2 regions of the Ruegeria sp. BHSC037 genome follow, and region 1 is predicted to be linked to the other one. Evidence: riboswitches for the same ligand, from Rfam matches in the RefSeq annotation. Region 1 holds a riboswitch; the other holds the start of a gene.

The links. Region 1 has a riboswitch for cobalamin ahead of AC2FMN_RS14435 (DUF1636 family protein). Riboswitches for the same ligand answer to the same signal wherever they lie in the genome.
Region 2: linked by a shared signal. The riboswitch ahead of AC2FMN_RS15240 (hypothetical protein) and the one ahead of AC2FMN_RS14435 (DUF1636 family protein) in region 1 are both predicted to bind cobalamin.

What each region holds. Positions count from the first base shown of each region.
Region 1 is NZ_JBXWRT010000014.1:93,244-100,996, reverse strand. It holds gene cobG (precorrin-3B synthase) at 1-592, opposite strand, end outside; gene cobN (cobaltochelatase subunit CobN) at 589-3,882, opposite strand; gene cobW (cobalamin biosynthesis protein CobW) at 3,889-4,944, opposite strand; gene AC2FMN_RS14435 (DUF1636 family protein) at 4,947-5,330, opposite strand; cobalamin riboswitch at 5,413-5,617, opposite strand; gene AC2FMN_RS14430 (LysR substrate-binding domain-containing protein) at 5,690-6,565, opposite strand; gene AC2FMN_RS14425 (NAD(P)-dependent oxidoreductase) at 6,674-7,630, shown strand.
Region 2 is NZ_JBXWRT010000016.1:47,943-55,695, forward strand. It holds gene AC2FMN_RS15230 (alpha/beta hydrolase family protein) at 1-710, opposite strand, end outside; gene AC2FMN_RS15235 (TetR/AcrR family transcriptional regulator) at 794-1,366, shown strand; cobalamin riboswitch at 1,395-1,595, shown strand; gene AC2FMN_RS15240 (hypothetical protein) at 1,678-2,085, shown strand; gene AC2FMN_RS15245 (protein-tyrosine phosphatase family protein) at 2,089-2,592, opposite strand; gene AC2FMN_RS15250 (DNA polymerase III subunit gamma/tau) at 2,749-4,503, shown strand; gene AC2FMN_RS15255 (YbaB/EbfC family nucleoid-associated protein) at 4,590-4,934, shown strand; gene recR (recombination mediator RecR) at 4,981-5,574, shown strand; gene AC2FMN_RS15265 (TetR/AcrR family transcriptional regulator) at 5,689-6,279, shown strand; gene AC2FMN_RS15270 (organic hydroperoxide resistance protein) at 6,341-6,754, shown strand; gene curA (NADPH-dependent curcumin/dihydrocurcumin reductase) at 6,791-7,753, shown strand, end outside.

The DNA of each region.
Region 1 (7,753 bases):
TGCGGCGGGTGTCAGAAGTGAAGCGCTCGGCGAACCACTGGGCCAGTTCGATCACGCAGTCGATCGCCGCGTCCTCGGTCACCAAACGGCCGGTCTCGGCCCCGTTGGCGCGAAGGATCAGGCCCGAAGGTCCTCGCTCCAGCCGAATATCGGCCGAGTCCCCGGCCAGCAGCCGCGCCTGGTCGGTATCCACCGCAAAGCCGAACTTGGCGGGCAGGGCGGGCAGGTCGCCCAGCCGGTCGACCAATGCCTGTGTCAGGCGCGTGGTCAGGTCGCCCGGTTGATACAGCGGAGCCACAAGGATGTTGCGCCGGGTCTCAAGCCCCGGTTCAGGATCCAGAAGGTTCAGCGCCGACAGCTCGGCCAGCAGCGCATGATGGTCCGTCTCGGCCACGCCGCGCAGTTGCAGGTTGGCGCGGTTGGTCAGGTCGATGGTCCCGTTGCCGAACCGCAGGGCCAGATCACACAGCCCCAGCGTCTGCGCGGCGCTCAGCCGGGCCAGACGCGGGCGCACCCGCACGACCAGCCCGTCTCCGGACATCATCGGGCGATGCGCGCCGGGGCACCAGCCCTGAACGACCGGGGCGCTCATCCCAGCCCCTCCAGATCGGCGCGGATCGAGTTGCGGCGGGTGTTCCACAGCCCGGCCTCGTACAGCGCGCGGAACCGGTCCTTCATGGCTTGATGGGCCTGCGGATTGGCCTGCTGCAGGAACGCGTCCACCTCGGGGTTGCCCAGGGTCGCATCGTGGTAGAGGTCGAACAGATGCGGGGCGACGCTGCCTGACAAATGCGCGAAAGACGCCATGTGGTCGAGCGTTGCCGCGATCTCGGCTGCGCCGCGGAAGCCGTGGCTCTGCATCCCGGCGATCCAGTCAGGATTGGCGGCGCGCGCATGGACCACGCGGCTGATTTCCTCGGGCAGAGTGCGGGCGCGGGGTGTTTCAGGGCGCGTATTGTCCAGATGATACAACTGCGCCTGCCCGCCGGTCAGCTTTTTAGCGGCGGCAAATCCGGCCTCGTGCGTGGCATAGTCGTTTGCCAACAAAAGGTCGGTCTCGGTCAGGTCCTGCAGGTGCACGAAGCTGTCGGCCTGCGCCACTCGCTGGGTGATCCCGTCGGGGTCGTGGGCGATGTGCTCGCCCTCGAAGGCAAAGGCGCTGGCGTCCAGCCAGGCCTGACCGGCCTGCGCGCGCGCCTCGTCTGTATAGGTTTCCGACAGGTGGGTCATGTTCAGCCCATAGCTGCCTGGCGCCGGGCCATAGACGCGGGCGGTGGGCGGCTGACCCGCATAGGGGTTCCAGTCGGGCGCCTCGTCGCGTTCCGACAGCGCCCGGACCGCCTGTCCGAACAGCGCCGAGAGGGTGGGGAACACGTCGCGGAACAGGCCCGAGACGCGCAGGGTCACGTCCAGCCGGGGGCGCTCCAGATCGGTGATCGGCAGAACCTCGATCCCGCTCACGCGCTCCGACCCCGGATCCCAGACCGGTTTGACGCCCAGCAGGTGCAGCGCCATGGCGAATTCCTCGCCCGCCGTACGCATCGTGGCAGAGCCCCACAGATCGACGATCAGGCCCTTGGGATAGTCGCCTTCCTCCTGCAGGTGGCGGCGCACCAGTTCTTCGGCCAGTTTCACCCCCTGCGCATAGGCCGCGCGGGTCGGGACGGAGCGCGGATCGGTGGTGAACAGGTTGCGGCCCGTGGGCAGCACGTCGGTGCGCCCGCGATAGGGCGAGCCGGACGGCCCGGCCTCGATCCGTTTGCCGGCCAAAGCATCCAGCAGGGCTTGCCGTTCGGCCTGTGCCGACGCGGCAGTGTCGAAATTGCCCGCACTCTGCGGCGCGCGGCCAAAGACATGCAGCCCGTCGCCGAACTGGCTTTCCTTGATGTCACAGACGAAACGGTCGATGCGGGTAATCGCCTCGGCGGTGCTGGTGGCCTGATCCAGCCCCAGATCGGCCTCGAGCCCGATGGCGCGGGCCTCGTCACGGATATCGGCCTGCAGCCGGTCGCGCCGCTTGGGGTCCAGCCCGTCGGCGTTCGAGAACTCGTCCAGCAGCGATTCCAACCGCACCATGCGGTCGGGCGTGCTGCTCTGCTTCATCGGCGGCGGGATGTGGCCCAGCGTGACGGCCCCGATCCGGCGCTTGGCCTGCGCGGCTTCGCCCGGATCGTTCACGATGAACGGGTAGATCACCGGCAGATCGCCGATCAGCGCCTCGGGCCAGCATTCCGCCGAGAGCGCCACCGATTTGCCCGGCAGCCATTCCAACGTTCCGTGTGCGCCGATATGAATCAGCGCATCCGTCCCCAACCCGTGCCTCAGCCACAGGTAAAAGGCCACATAGCCGTGCCGGGGCGTGCGCGACAGGTCGTGATATTCGTCGTCCCGCAATTCCGGCGTGCCGCGTTCGGGCTGCAGCGCCACCAGCGCCTTGCCGCGCCGAAGCGCGGTGAAGTGGAAGGCCCCATCGGCGCAGCCCGGGTCATCCTCGGGCGCACCCCAGGCGGTTTCCAGATCGGCGCGCAACGCTTCTGGCAGTTGCGCAAGTGCGGCGCGGTATGCCGAGACCGGCCATGAAATCCGGGCGTCCAGCAGCGTGTCGGCAATCGGCTCGGCGGGGGCGGTGTCATACCCTGCGCCCTGCAGGTCGGACAGGATCGCCTCGGCCGAGGCCAGCGCGTCCAGCCCCACCGCATGGGCCATCTGCCAGTCCTTGCCGGGATAGGTGGACAGGACCAGTGCGGGGACCTGTTGCGCCTTTGGTTTCTCGGCCAGGTTCACCCAGGCCATCGCCCGGTCGACGATGGCGGCAATCCGGTCGGGCTCGGGGCGGTGGGCGAAGCGGGAATATTCCAAGTGTGGGTCGCGCCTGCCCGGTTCCTTGAACGAGGCGACACCGGCCGAGATGCGCCCGTCCACCTCGGGCAGCACAACATGCATGGCCAGATCGGCAGGCGACAGGCCGCGCTCGGCCTCAGCCCAGGCCTTGCGGCGCGAAGTGGCCAGAGCGACCTGAAACACCGGCACGCCCGCCACGTCCAAGGGCGATGTGCCCGACGCGCCCTTGCCCGAAAACGAGGTGGCATTGATGATGGCAGAGGGCGCCATCGCTGGGATATTCTCAGCCAGCCATTGCGCCGCCGCAGGCGCCTTGAGCGAGGGTGCGAACAGCCCAACTGCCTGATGGCCTCGCGCGCGGACTTCCCGGATCAGGGCCGCGACCGACGCGGTATCGGCCGAAGTCAGATAGGCGCGGTAGAAGGTTACGATAATGCGCCGGCCTTCGCCTGCGAACGCGTCCTCGGGCGCGATTACGCCGCGATCCGGGCACCACGCTCCGCATTCGGGCAGGGTCTTGGCCCCCATCACGGGCCCGGCATAGAGCCCCGCCGCCAGCGCCATCTGCGCCAGTGCGGCTTGGGCCGCGACCTCGCCACCGGTGTCGCACAGATGCGCCAGTCGCCGTAGGGTCGAGACCGGCAGGGTCGAATAATCGTCCAGCCGCGTATCCTCGCGCCCGTCGGCGGGCAGCACCGCCAGCGCGATGCCCTTGGCCTGCGCCAGCGCCAGCACCTGCTGCAACCCGTAGGACCAGTAGGGCACGCCGCCGATCAGGCGGATCAGGATACCCTTGGCGCCCTCCAGCGTCTGCTCGACATAGGTATCGACCGATAGTGGATGTTTCAGCGCCGTCAGGTTCGCCAGCCGCAACGAGGGCATCCGCCCCTCGGGCCCGCCGCCGCGATGCCAGCCGGCCGCGAAAGCACCCAGATCGCTATCCGAAAAGGACAACACCACCAGATCCGCCGGGCTCTGGCCCAGATCGGTCGGGGTCTCGGTTTCTTCGAGCCCGTGGCTTTCGCGGAAGACGACGTGCATCGGTGCTTACTCGGCGGCCTCGGTGACACCGGTCAGGATGCCGCGGATCGCGGCTTCGTCGATGTCGTCATGCTCGGCGATGACCACAAGGCGCGAGCGGCGCTCTTCGTCCGGTTTCCACGGGCGGTCATACTGGTGCCGGACCCGCGCGCCGACCGCCTGAACCAGCAGGCGCATCGGCTTGCCCTGAACGGCGGCATAGCCCTTGACCCGCAGGATGTTCAGCTCGTTCGCCAGACGTTCGATATTGGCGACCAACTGCGCCGGGTCGGTCTGTTCGGGCAGTTCGACCACGATGCTTTCGAAATCGTCATGTTCATGGTCGTCATGGCCATCGTGATGCGAGGGGCGGGCGTCCATGTCGTCCTCGGCCGCGGCGCCTAGCCCCAGCACCACGCGCACGTCTACCGCACCTTCGGCCACTTCGACCACGGGCAGGGGGCGGGGCGCCTCGGCGGCGATGATCTCGCGCGCTTTGGCCACGCCTTCGGGGCCGGCCAGGTCGGGCTTGGTCAGCAGGATGATGTCGGCGCACGAGATCTGGTCCTCGAACACCTCGGACAGGGGTGTTTCGTGGTCGATCGAGTCATCGGCCATGCGCTGGGCGTCCACCGCCGCGACATTCGGGGCAAAGCGGCCTGCGGCCACGGCCTCGGCATCGGCCAGGGCGATCACGCCGTCCACGGTGATCTTGGAACGGATATCGGGCCAGTCGAACGCCTTGAGCAGCGGTTTCGGCAAGGCCAGACCGCTGGTTTCGATCAGGATGTGATCAGGGCGCGGGTCCAGCGCCATCAGCGCCTCGATCGTGGGGATGAAGTCATCGGCCACGGTGCAGCAGATGCAGCCATTGGCCAGTTCCATGATGTTTTCCGCCGGGCATTCGGGGATGGCGCAGCTCTTCAGGATTTCGCCATCGACACCCACATCGCCGAATTCGTTGACCACCACGGCCAGGCGCTTGCCCTGCGGGTTCTGCATCAGGTGGCGGATCAGCGTGGTCTTGCCCGAGCCGAGAAAGCCGGTGATGACGGTGACGGGAAGTTTTTCGAGGGTGCTCATGCTCAGGCTCCAATCGGGGGAATGCGGGCGGCGCAGTTCTTGCGGAAATGTTCAGGGCGGTCACGCCATCTCACAAGGCCATCTTCGGTGGCCAGGTACTTGGTGGCGCCTTCGACGATGATTTCGACATGGTCGGATTCGTTCAGGTTCTCATAGACGAAGGTCCAGCGAGACGGCCCGCCTCGCAAAACGATCGAGCAGCCCTGATCGCAGTTTGACAGGCATTCGACCGGCTTCAGGTTGATGCCTTCGGGCAGGTCGGCTGCGGCCAGCGCCTTGTGCAGCAGCGTGCCGGGGCGCTGGGCGTCATCCTCGATGGGCAGCCCGCGTCGGCAGGTGGTGCAGACCAGCAGCTCGACTGGTGCGGTCTCGGTCACGTCTCTCATCCCCCCTCAATTGGTTGTCGGGGGACGGGGTATGCGCGGGCCACGTTGCCGACATGGGCCCGACACCGGAACACCCCGTCCGGTTTGTCTTCGGGCGTTGGCAGGTCTCCCGGCTTGCGGATGTCAGAGCGGTGCTCTGTCGGATGTCCCGCCTTCCCGGCCTGCGGCCAGTGGCATTTGGGCACCCTCTCCGGTCACGGTCGCGGGGGCGGCTGCGTTTGACGGAAAACCGCTGACGCATTCCCTTTTCATCTGCTTGCACAGACACCAACTCAAGCGACATGCGGCACGGGCAGGGGGGTTGTCAAGCGCGCGGGGCCAAGTGCCTTGCCTCGGATCGAAAAAGCGACTTGCCGGGATCAATCCGCGGCATCGCTGGCCAGGCAGTCGCGCAGCCAGGCCAGGAACAACTGGGCAGGGATGGACGGAGGCGCCGCGCTGACGCTGCGGATCAGGTAATGCGACTGGGCAAAGGGAATCGCCGGCCCCGCAATCCGGATCGGCGCACCCTGGGCGATGGCGTTGCGCGCGAACCGCTCCAGAACGGTGGCGTAGCCCGCGCCGGCCATCACCAGTTGCAGCGCCGTGACGGTCGTATCCGCCGAATGGCGCGCGGGGCGGTCGGGCAGGTCGATGCCCGTGGCCTCGAAGTACCGCGCCCAGTTGTCCTCGTACCCCAGAATGTGGATCAACGGGCCGTTTTGCAGGTCTGGCGCCGAGTCCTGCGCCCGGCAGACGGGCACCAGCCGTTCCGAGCACAGCCGGTCCGCCGCAACACCGGGCCAGTCGCCATAGCCCAGCCGGATTTCCACGTCTACATCCGCGGGCGCGGCCGAGTCGTTCCAGATATGCGAAACCAGCCGCACCGGGATCTCGGGGTGCTGGGCGCTGAACGCGGGCAGCTCGGCCGCGATCCAGTAGGTCATCGTCGATATCGCCGCCCGGATGGTCAGCGCCTGTCGCGAGGCGGGGCCGAACAAGCTGTTGGTGGACAGCGCGATATCCGACAGCGCCCGGCGCACGGTCAGCGCATAGGACTGGCCCAGCTCGGTCAGCGACAGGTGTCGCGCGTTGCGGGCAAAAAGCGGCTGCCCGAGGTCCGCCTCGAGCGAGCGGATATGCAGCGATACCGCCGTCTGGGTCAGGCCCAATTCTTGCGCGGCGGTGGTGAAATTCAGGTGGCGGGCGGCGGCCTCGAAGCTACGCAGCCACGCCGGATTGGGCAGGCGGTCCATTTAGCACCAAAATAATTTTTGTATAGATAGCTTTATTATTCGTTTCTTTTGTCGATGGGCAACGGAAATAATCGGGCCAACGAAAACGCGCCTGCGGGAGGGCAGAACATGAAGGTCGGGTTCATCGGTTTGGGCAATGTGGGGGGCAAGCTGTCGGGGTCGCTGCTGCGCAACGGTATCGACCTGACGGTGTACGACCTGAACCCCGATCTTGTGGCGGAATTCGCGGCCAAGGGGGCCAAGGCCGGCGAAAGCCCGGCCCAGATGATGCGCGATTGCGATGCGGTCATCACCTGCCTGCCGTCGCCCGCTGCCTCGGACGCGGTGATGCAGCAGATGCTGCCCGAGGTGAGCCAGGGCAAGATCTGGATGGAGATGTCCACCACCGATGAGGCCGAGGTCAAACGGCTTGGGGCCATGGTGATCGAACGCGGCGGCGCGGCGGTGGACTGCCCGGTTTCGGGCGGGTGCCACCGGGCGGCCACGGGCAATATCTCGATCTTCGCGGGCTGCGACCGGGCCACGTTCGAGCGGATTCTGCCGTTCCTGACGACGATGGGCCGGCGCATCCTGCATACCGGCGATCTGGGCACTGCCTCGGTTCTGAAGGTGTTGACCAACTATCTGGCCACAGCCAACCTGATCACCTGCGCCGAGGCGCTGGTGACCGCCAAGGCCGCCGGGATGGACCTGAACACCACCTACGAGGCGATCAAGATCTCGTCCGGTACGTCCTTCGTGCATGAGACCGAAAGCCAAGTGATCCTGAACGGCTCGCGCGACATTTCCTTCACCATGGACCTGGTGAAAAAGGATATCGGCCTGTTCCAGGAGGTCGCAGACCGCGCCGGCGTGCCGTTGGAGATGAACCCGTTGATGATCAAGATTTTCGACGACGCCATCGCCCGCTATGGCGCGCGCGAGCTGTCGCCCAACGTCATTCGACGGCTCGAGGATGCAACCGGGCTGAGCATTACCGCGCCCGGTTTTCCGGCCGAGATGCAGGATGATGAACCGGAAGAGCCGGGGTACGAGGTGATTCCGCAAGGCCGAAGCACGGTCTGAACCGACGGTCAGCAAAACGGCGGCCTTCGGGGGGCGTCTTGCGTGAAACCCAAGGTGGCGGTGTCCCCTTGCGCGGCCAAGAACAGTTCGAGCTGGATTTCGACCAATCGGAAGGCAGCGACG
Region 2 (7,753 bases), on a different contig from region 1:
GGCGGAACCGTCTGATCATCCTCCAGGGCGATGACGTCAACCGGGGCCGTCGTTCGGCCCCAGTCGACCTGGGGAAGCGTGTCGCCCAGTTCCGGCAGATAGCTGTCGGGTGACGTACACCACTTGCGCCACTGCCAATAGACACCGGATGGCAGATCGGACCCGAACCCAAGCATCCGCCCCGGCAGATAGCCCAGCAGACGCACCAGAGGCGGCACATGGCCATACCAGAACAGGGCCGCCAACCCCTTGTAGGGCCAGGGATGATCGGCCAGGGTCACCAGCCCCGAACACACGCAGATCATCCGGTCGATCCGTTCGATCCCGGGTTGAAGCGGCCCCAGCATCCCGCCGACCGAATGACCGATGACCCAAAGCCTGGCATCGGGATAGCGCCGCCGCATCTCGGCCTGCGCCGCCGGCATGTCCTTCAGCGCCCAATCGGCCATCGTGGCATCCGAGTCTTTCAGGCGCCGTTTCAAAGATGTCCCGAAATCGCGATAGTCATAGGTCAGGCAGGCCATGCCCCGCTCGGCGGCCAGCCAGCGCGCGAAATGCTGGTAATAGTCCCGCGGCACGCCCGTCGCCCCGTTCAGTACGACGGCGACGTCCGGCCGAGCCATTGGCGCATAAAGCCGCGCCGACAGGTTTGCCTCGCCCGCCGAAAACTCGAAATCTTCGGCGCTCACCGTCTGCTGCGAATCCAACATCCAAGCCTCCAAATGCTCTGGACCGATTGGTCTAATCATTTCATCTGGACCGATTGGTCCAGTCCTGTCAAGATGCGCGCAAGATGACCCAACGTCCGCAAAACACCCGCGATCGCCTGACCCAGACCGCCGCCCGACTGTTCCAGCGCTCGGGCTACAACGGTGTCGGCCTGACCGAGATTCTGACCGAGGCCCGCGCGCCCAAGGGCTCGCTGTATCACCATTTTCCAAAGGGAAAGCAGGATCTTGCCTTGGCCGCGGCCAGCTGGGCCTCGGACGGGATGCGCGACATGATCGCGGCGGCGTTCAACGACGCGCAGGATTTCCGCGCCGGGGTCAGCACCTTGTGCCACAAGATCGCGAAACTGTTCGACACCTCGCCCCAGTGGGAGACCTGCCCGATCGCCGCCACCCTGTTCGAAAGCCCCAACAACCGAACCTTCCGCGACCATGCCGACCGGCTGTACAAAAGCTGGATCGAGGATGTGCGCGGCCACGCGAAACGGTTGGGCGTCGCGCATCCTGACATGGCCGCAGACACCCTGTTCATCGTGATGCAGGGCGGCTGGCAACTGGCGCGCGCGCGTAGGGATTCGAATGTACTGCGCCGGTTGCCCGAGCATGTCCCTTGGGACCGGTTCCAACCGCGCGACTGAATGTGGCTTGACTCGGCCCGACCCTGACCGCTAGCGATTGGGTGATGGTTCCCGCGCCTTCGGCCGGGATGAAAAGGGAACACGGTGCGGTCCATCCGGGCCAATGCCGCGACTGCCCCCGCAACTGTAGGCGGAGAGCGATGCCGAGATACCACTGACCGCAAGGTTGGGAAGGTCGGCAAAGCAACGACCCGCAAGTCAGGAGACCTGCCATCAAACGTAAAACCGAAACTCGGACGGGGTGTCCGGGCAGGGTCTGGCCGTGAAACCGGCCGTCTGCTCCGCCCTGCCCAACGCGCGGAGGGCGCATCATGATCTGGAAGACCAACACACACGAATTTTCCGCAACCATCTGCCAACGCACGGGCAGGACCTGCCCTGCGCTGGCGCATCTGGCCCGGTCGGTCGCGCAGGCGGTTGCTGCGGCTGGCGCGGCAACCTCGCCCGAATTCCGGGTGGAAGGCACCAGCGAACTGGCCCATTGCACGCCGGGATGCCTCGCCCGCTTTGATGCCCGTGCCGACCTGATCCGGGTGTATTGCGGCGCACGCGCAGGGGCAGATACGCAAAGCCTGGACGCCTATGCCGACCTGATGTTCAATGATCTGGCCGATGCCTGCCCGGCGCAGGGGCTGGACACGTCACCCTGCGCGATGCTGCAGGCGGTCGCGCTGGATCCCACCACCCCGGCGGAACACGCCTTGCCGGCAGTCATCTGACGGTCAGTCCGGGGTAGCAACCCGAGCCGGCGCCACGGCCCAGAGCAACTGCGCCTCGGTTTCCACGGCGCAGGGGCGAACGGCCCGCAGGCGTTTGAGCGCCGGTTCCGGGGCTTCGCCACATTCGATCATCAGGCGCAGAACGGCCATGCCGGATCGTCCACAGCCCCCCCGGCAATGCACCAGAACTCGCCCGCCACCGCTCAGCGCATGGCGGGCGGCGGCGCTGACCGGCGGCCACTGGCCGTCAAATTCATCCCCCGGCGCCGAAAAATCGGCGACCGGCAGATGCGCCCAGCGGCTAGCACGCCCTTGGATGTCCGATCCGAAATCGCCCGCCCCCACGGCGACCATCTCGGCCAGAGTCGTCATCGAGATCACAAGACCCGGCGCCCAGCCCCCGATCAGGTCCAGGTCGCCGCAGTAGTCGCCGCCTCCGCCGGGTATCGAGGTCAGGGCAAGCGAACCGCCCCCGACCTGCAGGGCATGAACAACCAGATTGGACATCGAAACCACCCCTCGGGAAACGCATCACTGAAAACTATTGGTCCAGTATGGCCCAACCAGCGCCACCGCCAAAGCGAAAAACCTGCACCGGCGCTGTGGACGCGGGGCACCGGGAACTCTACCCTGCATCGTCAGTACGAATCCGTCAGAGCAGACATGACCACACAGTCCAGCCCCGCCTATCAGGTTCTCGCACGAAAATACCGCCCGGAAACCTTTGCCGACCTGGTCGGTCAGGATGCCATGGTGCGCACGCTGAAAAACGCGTTCGAGGCGGACCGGATCGCGCAGGCCTTCATCATGACCGGCATCCGCGGTACCGGCAAGACGACCACGGCGCGGATCATCGCCAAGGGCATGAACTGCATCGGCCCCGACGGCAATGGCGGCCCAACGACCGAACCCTGCGGCCAGTGCGAGCACTGCGTGGCCATAATGGAAGGCCGCCACGTGGACGTGCTGGAAATGGACGCCGCCAGCCGCACCGGCGTGGGCGATATCCGCGAGATCATCGACAGCGTGCGCTATCGCGCCGCCAGCGCGCGGTACAAGATCTACATCATCGACGAAGTCCACATGCTGTCGACCAGCGCGTTCAACGCGCTGCTGAAGACGCTGGAGGAACCGCCCGAGCATGTGAAGTTCATCTTTGCCACGACCGAGATCCGCAAGGTTCCGGTCACCGTGCTGTCGCGCTGCCAACGGTTCGACCTGCGCCGGATCGAGCCCGAAGTGATGATCGGCCTGCTGCGCAAGATCGCCACCGCCGAGGGCGCGGAAATCTCGGATGACGCGCTGGCTCTGATCACCCGCGCCGCCGAAGGCTCGGCCCGGGATGCGACCTCGCTGCTGGATCAGGCGATCAGCCATGGCGCCGGCGAAACCACCGCCGATCAGGTGCGCGCGATGCTGGGGCTGGCCGACCGGGGCCGCGTTCTTGACCTGATGGACATGATCCTGCGTGGCGATGCGGCCGGGGCCCTGACCGAACTGGGCGCGCAATATGCCGAGGGCGCCGACCCGCTGGCGGTGCTGCGCGATCTGGCCGAAATCACCCATTGGGTCTCGGTGGTGAAGATCACCCCCGACGCGGCAGAAGACCCGACCGTCTCGCCCGATGAACGCACCCGCGGCCAACAGATGGCCGAGGCGTTGCCGATGCGGGTGCTGACCCGGATGTGGCAGATGCTGCTTAAGGCGCTCGAGGAGGTCTCGGCCGCCCCCAACGCGATGATGGCCGCGGAAATGGCGGTGATCCGTCTGACCCATGTGGCCGATCTGCCCAGCCCGGAAGAGTTGATCAAGCGCCTTCAGGACAGCCCTCCGCCGCCCATCGGCGGGCCGGGGGGCGGCGTTCCGGTTGCCGGAAACAGCGCCCCGCCCGTGACCGCGACGGCCTCGGCCCATGCGCCAGCCCCGCGTGGCGTGGGCGGCGCGCCGACGGCGGCGTTGGCCCAGGATGTGCAGACCGCGCTGGCGCGTTATCCAACTTTCGAGCATGTGGTCGAACTGATCCGCGCCAACCGCGACGTAAAACTGCTGGTCGAGGTTGAAAACGGCGTCCGCCTCGTCTCGTACCAGCCGGGACGGATCGAATTCACGCCCACCGAAAAGGCCCCCACCGACCTGGCCGCGCGGCTCGGGTCCGCGCTGCAGCGCTGGACCGGCAATCGCTGGGCGGTCTCGATCGTCTCGGACGGGGACGCGCCCACCATCGCCGAACTGCGCGACGCGGCCGAGCTGGCGCTGAAGGCCAAGGCCGAAGAACACACTTTGGTTCAGGCGGTTCTGACACAATTCCCCAAGGCCCGCATCACCCGGATCGAAACCCCTCAGGACCGCGCGGCCAAGGTCGAAACCGAAGCCCTGCCCGAGGTCGAGGACGAATGGGATCCATTCGAGGAAGACTAATCACCCGTGCAGAAGGCGCGCTGCCCTTGTGAAGGACGCAGACGGCCCGTATTTAGGCCGCAATTCGAATGACAGGAGACATACAGATGCTCAAAGGACTCGGCGGTCTGGGCGACATGGCCAAGATGATGAAATCCGCGCAGGAACTGCAGACCAAGATGGCGCAGATGCAGGAAGATCTGAACACCATCATGGTCGTCGGCGAATCCGGCGCGGGCTTGGTCAAGGCCACGGCCTCGGCCAAGGGCGAGCTGAAAGGTCTGGACATCGACCCGTCGATCTTCAACAGCGACGACAAAGAAGTGGTCGAGGACCTGATCCTGGCCGCCATCAAGGATGCGCAGACCAAGGCGGCCGAGCGGTCGCAGGAAGAAATGACCAAGCTGACCGAAAGCATGGGTCTGCCGGCGGACATCAAGCTGCCGTTCTAATCTTCGCCCCTCAAACCCCCGCCGCCAAAGCCACGCAGGAAAGGCCATGAGTTCGAACAGTGACATCGACGCCCTGATCGACCTGATGGCCAAGCTGCCGGGGCTGGGGCCGCGCTCGGCCCGGCGGGCGGTGCTGCACCTGATCCGCAAACGCGCCCTGCTGCTGACGCCGTTGTCGGACGCCATGCAGCAGGTCGCCGCCACCGCGCGCGAATGCCTGAACTGCGGCAACGTGGGCACCACCGACATCTGCGACATCTGCAATTCCGAAGACCGCGCCACCGGAGAGCTGTGCGTGGTCGAAGACGTGGCCGACCTGTGGGCGATGGAACGCGCAGGGGTATTCAAAGGCCGCTACCATGTGCTGGGCGGAACGCTCTCGGCACTGGACGGCGTCGGCCCGGATGACCTGCGCATCCCCCGCCTGCTTGACCGGGTGACTGCCGAAAACATCACCGAAGTGATCCTGGCCCTGAACGCCACCGTCGACGGGCAGACCACGGCCCACTACATCGCAGATCAGCTGGAAGGACAGGTCCGCCTGACCTCGCTGGCGCAGGGCGTGCCGATCGGGGGCGAGTTGGATTATCTGGATGACGGGACGATCACCGCAGCGCTGCGGGCGCGGAAGGAACTGTAAAGCTTCGAAATCCGTGCGCTTTCTTCGTGGGCGATGACCCGACGTTACGTCATCTGGATTTTTATCCATCACCACCACTAGACGACCGGTCTATTAACTGCCATCTCGTGACCCATGAGCACGCAACGCAAGGATACCCGGAAACAGATTCTGGCCGTTGGCCGCCGGCTGACCGCCGAGCGTGGGTTTGTCGGCGTCGGCCTGAACGACCTACTGAAAGAGGCCGGAGTCCCCAAGGGCTCGTTCTACCATTACTTCGCCTCGAAAGAGGATTATGGCTGCGCGCTTCTAGAAAGTTTTGCCGACGATTACCGACAAGGGCTGGCGGACACGCTGAACAACCCCTCGCTGAACGCGCATGATCGATTCCTTGCCTATTTCCAGGGCTGGATCCGCAAACAGACCGGGCAAAACCCCGAAGAGCGCTGCCTGGTCGTCAAGCTTGCGGCCGAGGTTTCGGACCTGTCAGACAGCATGAGCGGTGTTCTGCAAAACGCCGTGGACGGCATCGTCGAGGCCCTGACCCAGACCCTGCGCGACGGCATCGCCGAAGGTTCGGTGGCCCGGCTCGAGGACCCGGCACTGACTGCGCGCGCGATCTATCACCAGTGGCTCGGCGCCAGCCTGGTCGCTGGCCTCTCCGGATCGGTCGAGCCGCTGGAATCGGCCATGAAATCAACCGCATCCGCGATACGCCCCATGTAAAAAATTTTGACCATATACTAGACGACCGGTCTATTAGAAAGCCGAAAACAGGAGCCTGCCCATGAAAATTCTCTACAAAACATCCGCAACGGCCACCGGTGGCCGGTCGGGGGTGACCGCGCTGGATGACGGCTCGTTGTCGATTCCGATGGTGCGTCCGGGTTCTCAGGCCGACGGCCACAACCCCGAACAGCTTTTTGCCCTTGGCTATGCCGCCTGTTTCGACAGCGCCATGGATTTGATGGCGAAATCGCTGGGGCTGGATGCAACCGGCGCCAGCACCACGGTGGCGGTCAGTTTGGGGCAGCGGTCGGATGGTGGCTATGGGCTGGACCTCGACATCACCGCGCATCTGCCCGGGCTGTCCGATGAAGGCGCCCGCAAGCTGGTCGAGGCGACGCATCAGGTCTGCCCATATTCCCGCGCCACACGCGGAAATATCGACTTGCGCCTGCATGTCGGTACCAACGCGTGATCACGCACTCAACGCAATCCAAAGGACCGACACGACATGTCTGACACCAGGAACCGCCAGATCGTTCTGGCCGAGCGCCCCAAGGGCGAACCCGACACCAATACGCTGCGCATGGTCGAAACGGATATCCCCGAACCGGCCGAGGGGCAGATGCTGCTGCGCACGGTTTACCTGTCGCTGGACCCCTATATGCGCGGACGCATGAGCGACGCCCCCTCCTATGCACCGCCGGTCGAGATCGGCGGGGTCATGGTGGGCGGCACCGTGGCGCGCGTGGTCTCCTCGAAGATCGACGGGTTTTCCGAAGGTGACTGGGTGCTCAGCTTCAATGGCTGGCAGGACTATGCTCTGTCGGACGGCGAGGGCGTGCTGAACCTCGGCCAGACGCCCTCCCATCCGTCCTGGGCGCTTGGGGTGCTCGGCATGCCGGGCTTTACGGCCTGGGCCGGCCTGACGCAGATCGGCGCGCCGAAACCCGGTGAGACCATCGTGGTCGCCGCGGCGACCGGGCCGGTCGGGGCCACGGTCGGCCAGATCGGCAAGATTCTGGGCTGCCGCGTCGTTGGTGTGGCCGGTGGCTCCGAGAAATGCGCCCATGCGGTGGACGAGCTGGGTTTCGACGCCTGCATCGACCACAAGGCCCCTGATTTCGCCGAGCAGCTCGGCCAGGCCGTTCCGGACGGCATCGACATCTATTTCGAGAATGTCGGCGGCAAGGTGCTGGACGCGGTGATCCCAAACCTCAACCCCAAAAGCCGCATCCCTGTGTGCGGGCTGGTATCGCAATACAACGCCACCGCGCTGCCCGAAGGGCCGGACCGGATGAACTGGTTTCTGGGTCAGGTCCTGCGCAAGCGGATCACGGTGCAGGGGTTCATCATCTTCGAGGATTTCGGCCACCTCTACCCCGACTTCGCGGCTCAGATGGGTGACTGGGTCAATTCCGGCCGCGTCAAGTACCGCGAGGAAATGATCGACGGGCTGGAAAACGCCCCCAAG